DNA from 3 places in the Pantoea trifolii genome. Region 3 is predicted to be linked to each of the others. Evidence: riboswitches for the same ligand, from Rfam matches in the RefSeq annotation. Region 3 holds a riboswitch; each other region holds the start of a gene.

Region 1 (3,677 bases), 2.0 Mb from region 3:
CAGAATCAGCATGCCGCTCATCTCCATCGCCTGCGCCGCTATCACGTTCTGGCGCTGTCGCAGTTCGCGGCTGCTCCACAGCAGCATCATGGTCAGCACCACGCAAAGCAGGCCAGCACCGATAGCGATGCGCAGCGAGGTAAAGGTGGCTTGCCATAGCGCCGCTTGTTGCAGTGCACCGGCGACGCCGCCGCGCAAACCATCGACGATTACCGCCGCCAGCGGCGGTAACAGCAGCAGCAGCGCCAGGCCAATCAATACAGTATCGCTGATGCGCGCCTGCCATGAATCCTGCGGATCGCGCCAGCCGCGAATGCTCTGGCTGCCGGTGGGAATGGCTTTACTGAAGCGCTGGCTCAGCAACACCAGCAGCAAGCAACAACCCAGCTGTAACAGCGCCAGCAGCGCCGCGCGGCCCGGATCGTAGTCGAAATTCAGCGCCTGATAGATCGCCAGTTCCAGCGTAGTGGCCTGCGGTCCGCCGCCCAGCGCCAGCACCGTGGCGAAGCTGGCGAAGCAGAGCATAAAGATCAGCGCCGCCGTCGGCAGAATCTGACGGCGCAGCCACGGCCATTCCAGTAAATGAAACAGATTCCAGCCGCGCAGGCCGAGCTGGGCGGCGACTTGCCGCTGCTCGCCGGGAATACTCTCCAGCGCCTGTAACAGCAGGCGCGTCGCCAGCGGCAGGTTAAAGAAGACGTGCGCCAGCAGAATGCCCTGCAGGCCGTACGGCGAAAAATGGTAGTTAAAGCCAATGGCCGCGCACAGTTGCGCCAGCCAGCCGCTGCGACCGTAGACGCTGAGCAAGCCAAATACCGCCACCAGCACCGGCAGCACCAGCGTCATGGCGCATAAGCGCAGCAACAGGTTGCGACCGGGAAAACGGCGGCGATAGAGCGCGCGCGCCAGCAAGATTGCGGGCAGCACCGACAGCAACGCCGACAGTAGCGCCTGCTCGAACGAGAACAGCAGCACATGATGCAGATAACTGTCGTTGAGCAGCGCGCGCCAGTCGGTGGCCGGCGCAACCATCACCAATGCGCCAAACGCCAGCAGCGCCACCGCGCACAGCAACAGCGCGACAGCGCTACCGGGAATTAACCAACCGGACATTAACGGCTAACGGCGCTTTGCCATGCGCTGATCCACGCGGCGCGATGGTCGGCCACTTCGGCTGGCGTGTATTGCAACGCCTTGGCGGGCACCTGCAAAGCTTGATAACCGGCTGGCAGATCGCTTTTGATCACCGGATACATCCAGTTGCCAGTGGGAATGGTCTGCTGGAAAGCCGGAGAAACCATAAACTGCATGAACTGCTGCGCCAGCCTGGGCTGTTTGCTGCTGGCGAGCTGCGCGGCAACTTCCACCTGCAAATAGTGGCCTTCGCTAAATTCGGCCGCAGCGTAGTTCTCTTTCTTCTCTTCGATAATGTGATAAGCCGGAGAAGTGGTGTAGCTCAACACCAGATCGCCTTCGCCCTTCAGGAACAGGCCGTAAGCTTCACTCCAGCCTTTGGTGACGGTAACGGTTTTTTGTGCCAGCTTCTGCCACGCGTCAGGCGCGTTGTCGCCATAAACTTTTTGCATCCACAGCAGCAGGCCAAGACCTGGCGTGCTGGTGCGCGGATCTTCATAAATCACGCGCCATTTTTCCGGGCTTTCGACCAGTTCTTTCAGGCTCTTCGGCGGATTCTTCAGTTTGTTTTTATCGTAGACGAAGGCGAAATAGCCATAATCGAACGGAATGAAGGTGTCGCTGTGCCAGCCATCTGGCAACGTTAATGGTTTGGTATCAACGCTGCTTTTGGCAAACAGCCCGGTTTTCTCCGCTGCCTGCACCAGATTGTTATCCAGCCCCAGCACCACATCGGCTTTGCTGTTTTTGCCTTCCATGCGCACACGATTGAGCAGCGATACGCCATCTTCCAGCGCTACGTACTTCAGTTCGCAGCCGCACTGCGCTTCAAAGGCTTTTTTTACCGCTGGACCGGGGCCCCAATCGGCAGAAAACGAATCGTAGGTGTAAACGGTGAGAACCGGTTTGGCAGCGAAAGCCGGTGCCGCAACCAGCAGCAACACAGGCAGAACTTTGTTTAACACTTTGCGCTCCTTGAGGAGAAGATAAGGTCGAGTCGCAAAGGATCTGAGGAGTGAGGCATCTCAAATCCCTACGCCGGTATTAGCCGGATCAGGTTCGACGGGTTTCTCTCAGCCCTGATTTCAAGGCACCCCGTTGAGAACGGCTCATTCTAGACATTTATATGACAGCGCGAAAGGATCACAGCTCCGGCGGCGCAAACCAGGCCGATTTGAAGTCAAACCAGCCGAGCGTATTGAGGCGCACGCCACGCATACTGCGCTGCCCTTCCAGCAGCAGCCAGTGATGGAACAGCGGATGCAGATAGTCGCTGTCGATCAGCTGCTTACTCCATTCCGCCAACGGTAAATCCTTTTGCCGCCAGCGTGCGGCATCGGCTTGCCAGTCAATGGGGATGCAGTGATGCATCAACGGCAGCTCAAACAGTTGGGCAAACAGCGCGTACTCGAGCGGCAGGGTAAAGTTTACGCTGCCGAGCCAGATGTCACTCTCACCTTCGCCCTCGAACCACTCTTCGTAACATACGACGCGGGTGATCAGCTCAACACCTTGCTGCGCCAGCAGCGGTCGCAGCGCGTTGGCGATACCTTCATGCTCAACGTGATGGCTGTACCAGCTCAGCGTCAGCTGGATTAAACCTGCTGGCTTGTCGGCGGACGTGAGATCGCGGCGATGGTGCCAGCGCGGCAGCAAGCCATAAGCGGGGAACCAGTAACGCTGATAGCCGACGCCAGCATGATTCAATAAGGCGATCGGATTAAACAGATAACTCACCCAGCGGCGAAAATGCGCATCGCGGCCCAGCTCGGAGCGCTGATCGTAAAGCAGAAAGTAGCAGCCTTCCTCCAGACGGCTCTCTTCCGATTTTTCGTCGGCGGTTTCGCCCTGCAGTTTGACTCCAGCATACACCAATTCATCACTGATCTCCGGCAGCACCCAAATCGACACATCGTCAATCAGCGCGCGATAGCCAAAGTAATCATCGAAGGCGGCGATCTTCAGCTGCGTTTGCTGATTGCGCACCACGCTGTACGGGCCGGTGCCAATTGGCTGTCGCGCAAACTGGCGCAGCGTTGGCCATTCGCGCGGCAGGATCATCGCGCTGACGCTGGCCAGCAGCCACGGTAACCAATTGTCCGGCTGGCTCAGATGGATATCCAGCGTCCAGGGTGCGGGCGAATCCAGTTTACTGATGTGAGAAAACAGCGGCTGGCTGCGCACGCGTTCCAGCGAAGCAATCACATCCGCCATTTCCAGTTCACGGCCATGATGAAAACGTATCGCCGGGCGCAGGAAGAAGCGCCACTGCAGCGGCGAGGTTTGCTGCCAGTGATGGGCGATATCCGGTTCGATTTCCCCCTTTTCCTCATTTATGCGCATCAGGCCGTTGAAAATTTGCCGCGCCAGATGGGTTTCCGAGCGGCGCAGCGGCGAACCGGGCAGCAGATTGGGCAGCGGACGGTAATAGAGCACGCGCAGGATGTGTTTGCCCTGGCGGAAGCTGCGACCTAAATGCGCCGCGATCATCTGGCGCACCTGATTTTTATCGCCCACCAATTGCACCAGCTGTTCGATGCGAT
Region 2 (3,677 bases), 2.5 Mb from region 3:
AAAACGCGCTTTCGACATCGCATTGTCGCGGATCTGCGCGCCCGGATGACCTTTCGCCAGATCCGCTGCGTGCGCGGCGATCTTGTAGGTGATCAGCCCTTGCTTCACATCCTCTTTATTCGGCAAACCGAGGTGCTCTTTCGGCGTCACGTAGCACAGCATTGCGCAGCCGAACCAGCCGATCATGGCCGCACCGATGCCAGAAGTGAAATGGTCATAGCCGGGCGCGATATCGGTGGTGAGCGGGCCAAGCGTGTAAAACGGCGCTTCGTGACAATGCTCAAGCTGTTCAGTCATATTGCGACGAATCATCTGCATCGGCACGTGTCCCGGACCTTCAATCATCACCTGCACATCATATTCCCAGGCGATTTTAGTCAGTTCGCCCAGCGTATGCAGTTCGGCAAATTGTGCCTCATCGTTGGCATCCTGAATTGAACCGGGACGCAGGCCGTCGCCGAGCGACAGCGCCACATCGTAGGCGGCACAAATTTCACAAATCTCGCGGAAGTGCAGATAGAGGAAGCTTTCGGTGTGATGCGACAGGCACCATTTCGCCATAATCGAGCCGCCGCGCGACACAATGCCGGTCAGCCGGTTGGCCGTCATCGGCACATAGCGTAGCAATACGCCAGCGTGAATGGTGAAGTAGTCAACGCCTTGTTCCGCTTGCTCCAGCAGCGTGTCGCGGAAAATCGCCCAGTTGAGATCTTCTGCAATGCCGTTCACTTTTTCCAGCGCCTGATAAATCGGCACTGTACCAATCGGCACCGGGCTGTTTCGCAAAATCCACTCGCGCGTTTCATGGATGTAGCGGCCGGTTGAGAGATCCATCACGGTGTCTGCGCCCCAGCGCGTCGACCACACCAGCTTCTCCACTTCTTCTTCAATCGATGAACTCACCGCCGAGTTACCAATATTGGCATTTACCTTCACCAGGAAGTTGCGGCCGATGATCATCGGTTCGGATTCGGGATGGTTGATGTTAGAAGGAATGATGGCGCGGCCGCTGGCGACTTCCTGGCGAACAAATTCAGCGGTGATATTTTCCGGCAGATTAGCGCCAAAGCTGTGGCCCGGATGCTGCTGTAGCAGCACTTCACCGCGAATACGCTCGCGGCCCATGTTTTCACGCAGCGCAATAAACTCCATCTCCGGCGTGATGATGCCCTGTCGCGCATAGTGCAGTTGGGTAACCCGGCGACCCGCTTTGGCGCGGCGCGGTTGTGGCAGATATTCAAAACGCAGGTGATCCAAGCCTTCATCCGCCAGACGCTGCTGCGTGTAGCTGGAACTTAGCTGGCGGATAGTTTCACTGTCGTCACGTTCTTCGATCCAGTTGGCGCGCAGCCTGGCGAGTCCCTGATGCACATCAATAGTGGCTTGAGGATCGCCATAAGCACCGGCGGTGTCGTATACCGGCACCGCTTCATTCGGCTCATATTGCGGATGTTCTTTGCTGCCGCCGATATGTGTCGGGCTGAGCTGTATCTCACGCATCGGCACGCGAATATCCGCGCGGCTGCCGGTGATCCAGATACGTTTGGAGTTGGGGAAAGCGGTTCCCTGCAGGGAATCGATAAATTCTTGCGCCTGAGCGCGCTGTTCACGACGAGACGTTTTAGCAGACATAGCAAGTTTCCGGTAAAGGTTGGAAGTTGCTTGTCCAGAGTTCGGAAGGAGTAACAGCGACGATGCTGGGCGCCAGCTTGCAACGTGCTGATGATGTCTACTCTTGTTCCCTTCGCAGGTACTAACCTGATCAGGTTCCGCGGATCCCGAATTAACGGTCTCAGCCCCGGAGGGCACTCCGACAAGGTTGTGTTTTGTGGTTTAAGCTACTTTGCTTGCCATTTTGCACCTGGGCAGTGCTCGTGACCGTCACGTACTACGTGTACGCTCCGGTCCCTGCGCGCTGTCCGAGTGCAAACTGGCTGCGCACGCTACGCTTAAACCGCAAAATTTGGCTCTTCATGTTTTGAAGAGGCAATAAAAAAGCCCATTCAGCATAAGAGGGCTTTTCTTGAATAACAAGTTTTTTACAACTTCAGGATGTTAAGCCGGGCGGGCGATGACGCTGTCATTGGCCACCGGCGGGCGCGCCAGCTGGTGATCCCAGGCGAGCTGCACCAGCTTATCTTCCAGCGTAAAGCGCGATTCCAGCACTTCACCGACTTCGGAGAGCGCGGTTTGAAAATCCACGCAATTATCATCGTTAATCGCTTGCTGCAGATGGGTGTCGTAAAGCTGCATGATGCGATCGGTATTCGCCTCAAGTGCCGGATAAATCTGCGCGGCCACGATTAATGGGCTATCACCCTGCATCTCACTAATGATGTGTTCATACACGCTGAAATGGCCGGTAGACAGGTAATCTACCAGGTTGTGACAAAACGCATCCAGCGCCTGTTCATCCAGCGCAGTTAACGCATCTTTTTGTGGCTTCATGCCAATAAGCTCGTAGTAAGTGACGAGCAGCTGTCGACGGGCGCGCAGCCATGAATCCACCAATTCATTTCTGCCACCGACACGCTCTGTCAGGTTCTCTAACTGGTTAAGCATATGGGGCTCCAGGTAGGTTATAGTTGTTAATTACACACTTAATATTAGGATTTCAGCGTGCGATTTGACGCTAAGGACAACGATTAAGATGCAACGTGAGATCTCAAGCTTAGACGCTGGTTGGTGGGTTGTCAGCCATGAGCAAAAACTTTGGATGCCGCAGGGTGAATTGCCGCATGGCTTAGCCAGCGATTTTGGCCTGAACGGCAGCAACGGCATGTTGATTGGCGAGTGGCAGGGCGAGAATGTCTGGCTGGTACGCGAGTCGCGCCCGGACAGCATGGGCTCGGTGCGCCAACTGATTGATGAGGATGTCGGCCTGTTCCAAATCGCCGGGCGTGGCGTGCAGCTGGCGGAGTTTTACCGTTCGCATCGCTGGTGCGGCTATTGCGGCCATGAGATGCACATCAGCAAACGCGAATTTGCCTGCTTGTGCAATCATTGCCGCGAGCGCTATTACCCGCAAATTGCGCCGTGCATCATCGTGGCCATCCGTCGTGGCGATGAGATCCTGCTTGCCAATCATGCGCGTCATCGCAACAACATCTATACCGTGCTGGCAGGGTTCGTCGAAGTGGGCGAAACCTTAGAACAAGCGGTAGCGCGGGAAGTGATGGAGGAGAGTAACGTGCGGGTGAAAAACGTGCGTTACGTGACCTCGCAGCCGTGGCCGTTCCCGCACTCCCTGATGATGGCGTATATGGCGGAATATGATGGCGGCGATCTGCAACACGACGGCAAAGAGCTGCTGGATGCCGGTTGGTATCGCTATGACAATCTGCCGCTGTTACCGCCGCCCGGCACGGTGGCGCGTCGCCTGATTGAAGATACTGTTGCCCTGTGTCGCGCCAGCGCGGCGTGAAAATGCTACACTGCCGGCCTTAGCATGAGAGAGCCCATTATGAGTGAACTGAAGAACGATCGTTATCTGCGCGCCCTGTTACGTCAGCCGGTAGATGTCACGCCGGTATGGATGATGCGACAAGCTGGGCGCTATTTGCCGGAGTACAAAGCCACGCGCGCTGAAGCCGGTGATTTTATGTCGCTGTGTAAGAATGCTGAGCTGGCGTGTGAAGTCACGCTGCAACCGCTGCGTCGCTATGCGCTGGATGCGG
Region 3 (3,677 bases):
GTGCCGTGCGTGTGGCGTGTGTTAACACGCGGCGCGGTAAAGCGCTGGCGTCCTTCGCGCGTGATTAGCCAGTCCGGGCTTTCGGCATCGCTGAGATGTCCGCCCTTCATCAGCACCGCTTCACAGCCAAGATCGAGCAGCGCATCGCCCTGCTGCAACATGGTTTTCTCATCCTGCGCCATCGCGCGTCCCAGCAGCGCGGCGGCTTCCGGCAGGTTTGGCGTGATCAGCGACACCTGCGGCAGCAGCAATTCGCGCACGCTGGCTACCGCATCTGGCGACAGCAGCGCATCGCCGCTTTTGGCAATCATCACCGTATCCAGCACCACAAACGGCAGGCTGGCCCGTTTCAGCCGCTCGGCGACCACCTCGACTATCGCGGTTTCGGACAACATGCCGATCTTCGCGGCATCAATGCGCACATCATCCAGCACCGAATCGAGCTGTGCGCCGACAAAATCAGGTTCGATGCGATAGACCGATTGCACGCCACAGGTGTTTTGCGCCACCAGCGCGGTAATAACGCTGGTGCCATAAGCACCCAATGCGGAGAAGGCTTTGAGGTCGGCCTGAATACCCGCGCCGCCGCTGGGATCGGTGCCAGCAATGGTCAATGCGTTGATGCGTTTCATGCTTTCACCTCCAGCGTCCACAGCGTATCGAGGAAGGCAGCAACAAAGCTGCCCGGCCCGGCGACCTGGCGTGCTGTCAGCTCACCGGCCAGCGACATCACGCGGCACGCCGCTGCCACATGTTGCAGGCGATCGCCAGGCAAGCTAGTGAAGGCCGCAGCCACTGCCGACAATGCGCAACCGGTGCCAACCACGCGCGTCATCAGCGGGCTGCCGCCGGGGATTGCCAGGGTACGCGCGCCATCGGTGACGTAATCGACTTCACCGGTCACCGCCACAACGGTGTGGTAATCACGCGCCAGCTGCTGGGCGGCGCTCAGCGCGGCATCGGTTTGATGCAGGCTGTCCACGCCGCGTCCGCCGCTTGCCTGATGCGCCAGGGCGAGAATTTCTGAAGCGTTACCGCGAATCGCCGCAGGTTGCAGGCTCAGCAGCTGCTGGCAGAAGGTGGTGCGCAGCGTTAATGCGCCGACCGCCACCGGATCCAGCGTCCACGGCGTGCCTGCCGCTTGCGCTGCTTGCACCGCCGCCAACATCGCATCACGACGATCGCAGGTTAAGGTGCCTACGTTGATCAACACCGCATCGGCAAAACCGGCAAACTGCGCCGCTTCATCGGGGTCGATCACCATCGCGGGCGAAGCTTGCAGTGCCAGCAGCACGTTGGCGGTAAAGGTTTGCACTACGTCATTGGTCATGCAGTGCACCAGCGGCGCTTGCTGACGCAGCAGTTGCAAAGAGTGCGCGAGTTGCGCGGGGGAAAGAAGGTCAGGCTGTTTCATAAGGCTCCCAACCGGCGATCAAGAAGGCGAATGCGGTCAGGCATCTGACTTCCCTACGCTGGCATTATCCAGATCAGGTCGGCGGGTGTATCTCAGCCCTGTATTAGAGGGGCACCCCGAGTCAAAACTACGTTGGCGAGCATAGGGAACAAGCCAGATTAAAGCAAGCTATCGACACTTTGCCTGTGGATCTTGCTCGCAAATTTACATTTTACAGGTTCATCTAACTGATTGAATAAACTCCTTAAAAACCCTTCTTTTTGCGTGCCATGTCATACTTTGTAATAAACCCCATTGATAATTCGCGTCGCGAAAAATAGCATCCCTCGCAACTTGTTTCATGACGAAACAATACGGATTTATTAATTGTTCATGGAAGTATCACGGAGGATTTGCTATGCGTCAAATTCCACGCGCGCCGCTTTCTGCGGCCATTATCTCTGCCCTGTTCGCCGGTACGTTTGTGCCTGTTCCCTGCGCCCACGCTGCGGGTTTTGTCGAAGACTCATCGCTCTCTGGCAACCTGTTTTACTGGCAACGCCAGCGCGATCGTAAAGAGATGGATCCGCAAAAAGGCGCGTATGGTCAGTACGATGCCAATCTGCATCACGCCTCTGCCAACGCCAATCTTGACTTCTCATCCGGTTATGCCGGTGATGTAATTGGCCTCGATCTGGCGGCGTTTAGCGCTTTGGAGTTAAGCAATAGCGGCCCGGCGGCACCGAATGAAATTGGTTTCAGCAATGCCCGCACACGCTGGGATGAGGACTGGAGCGGAGATAAGAGTGGCTTAAGTCTTTATAAAGCGGCGATCAAGGCAAAATGGCAGGATAACTGGCTACGCGCAGGCTATTTGCAACCCAGCGGACAGACGCTGCTGGCACCACACTGGAGTTTCCTGCCCGGCACTTATCGCGGTGTTGAGGCTGGCACCGTCTTCGATTTTAGCGATGCGGGCGCCCTTTCCGTCTCCTGGATGTGGACAGACGAATACAAAGCGCCGTGGTATCGCGACATGTACAACTTCCGCAAAGCCGATGGTGTGACGGAGATTCCGTGGCTGCAATCCTTTGGTGCCAAATATGATTTCAAAAACTCGCTGTTGCTGGAAGGCGCTTACGGCCAGGCGGCGAATTACATGGATCAGTATTTTGCTAAAGCGTCTTATCAGCTGCCGCTGGCCGATGCGCCACTGCGCACCAGCTATCAGTTTTACGGCGCGAAGGATCGTGACAACAGCGGCGTGGGCCAGGTCAACGATGTTTATGATGGCCTCGCCTGGCTACAGGCGCTGACGTTCGGCTACACGCTGGGCGCGTTCGATTTCCGCCTTGAAGGCACTTGGGTAAAAGCCGAAGGTAATCAGGGCTTCTTCCTGCAGCGTATGACGCCATCCTATGCCAGCTCAAATGGCCGCATGGATGTGTGGTGGGATTCCCGCTCTGACTGGAACGCCAACGGTGAGAAAGCGCTATTCGCCGGTGTGATGGTCGATCTGGGGCACTGGCAATTACCCGGCTGGCAAGTCGGTACGTCGTACGCCTACGGCTGGGACGCTAAGCCTTCCACCAATCCGATTTACGACCAAAACCAGCGCCTGAAAGAGTCGGCGTGGAACCTCGATCTGGTTTACACCATCCAGCAAGGCCGCGCCAAAGACACGCAATTCAAACTGCACTACACCCGCTACGACAATCACAGCGATCTTCCCAGCTACAGCGGCGGTTACGGCAACATCTTCCAGGACGAGAAAGACATCAAATTTATGGTCGTCGCGCCATTCACCCTATTTTGACCCCGATCTGGCAGGAGCCAGAGACTTACCTCCGTGGAAAAGGATAACAGTATGAAAAAGTTAAAAATCAGTTTACTGGCGCTGACCGTGATGGGCCTTGCCGCCTGCAGTTCATCCCCGCGCAGTAATCAGCAGGTCGTCGACCAAATCAGCCAGTTCGGCGTGCAGTATCAGGTCACTGACAATCAGGCGGCCGATCACGGCGTGAACTGCGCGAAACTCGGTGCCGATTGGGCATCCTGCAATACCGCCACCATTACGCTGACCAACAACGGCCCGGCGCTCACCAGCAAAAACTGGGCGATCTACATGAGCAACGTGCACGAAACGCTGCGGGTCGATAACGATCAGTTCAAAATGACGCACATCGTCGGCGATCTTACCCGCCTGGAACCGACGGAAAAATTCAAAGGTATCGCGGCTGGCGAGTCGATTGAGATCCCGATCGTGAATGAATACTGGCAGCTG

What was found. Region 3 has a riboswitch for thiamine pyrophosphate ahead of thiM (hydroxyethylthiazole kinase). Riboswitches for the same ligand answer to the same signal wherever they lie in the genome.
Region 1: another riboswitch for thiamine pyrophosphate. It lies ahead of thiB (thiamine ABC transporter substrate binding subunit); the one in region 3 lies ahead of thiM (hydroxyethylthiazole kinase).
Region 2: another riboswitch for thiamine pyrophosphate. It lies ahead of thiC (phosphomethylpyrimidine synthase ThiC); the one in region 3 lies ahead of thiM (hydroxyethylthiazole kinase).

The regions. Positions count from the first base shown of each region.
Region 1 covers NZ_JANIET010000001.1:765,730-769,406, forward strand. The annotation lists gene thiP (thiamine/thiamine pyrophosphate ABC transporter permease ThiP) at 1-1,113, opposite strand, end outside; gene thiB (thiamine ABC transporter substrate binding subunit) at 1,113-2,099, opposite strand; TPP riboswitch at 2,147-2,242, opposite strand; gene sgrR (HTH-type transcriptional regulator SgrR) at 2,278-3,677, opposite strand, start outside.
Region 2 covers NZ_JANIET010000001.1:286,330-290,006, forward strand. The annotation lists gene thiC (phosphomethylpyrimidine synthase ThiC) at 1-1,632, opposite strand, end outside; TPP riboswitch at 1,723-1,823, opposite strand; gene NQH49_RS01285 (Rsd/AlgQ family anti-sigma factor) at 2,056-2,562, opposite strand; gene nudC (NAD(+) diphosphatase) at 2,651-3,424, shown strand; gene hemE (uroporphyrinogen decarboxylase) at 3,464-3,677, shown strand, end outside.
Region 3 covers NZ_JANIET010000001.1:2,744,267-2,747,943, forward strand. The annotation lists gene thiD (bifunctional hydroxymethylpyrimidine kinase/phosphomethylpyrimidine kinase) at 1-632, opposite strand, end outside; gene thiM (hydroxyethylthiazole kinase) at 629-1,414, opposite strand; TPP riboswitch at 1,448-1,543, opposite strand; gene chiP (chitoporin ChiP) at 1,812-3,209, shown strand; gene NQH49_RS12760 (beta-N-acetylhexosaminidase) at 3,261-3,677, shown strand, end outside.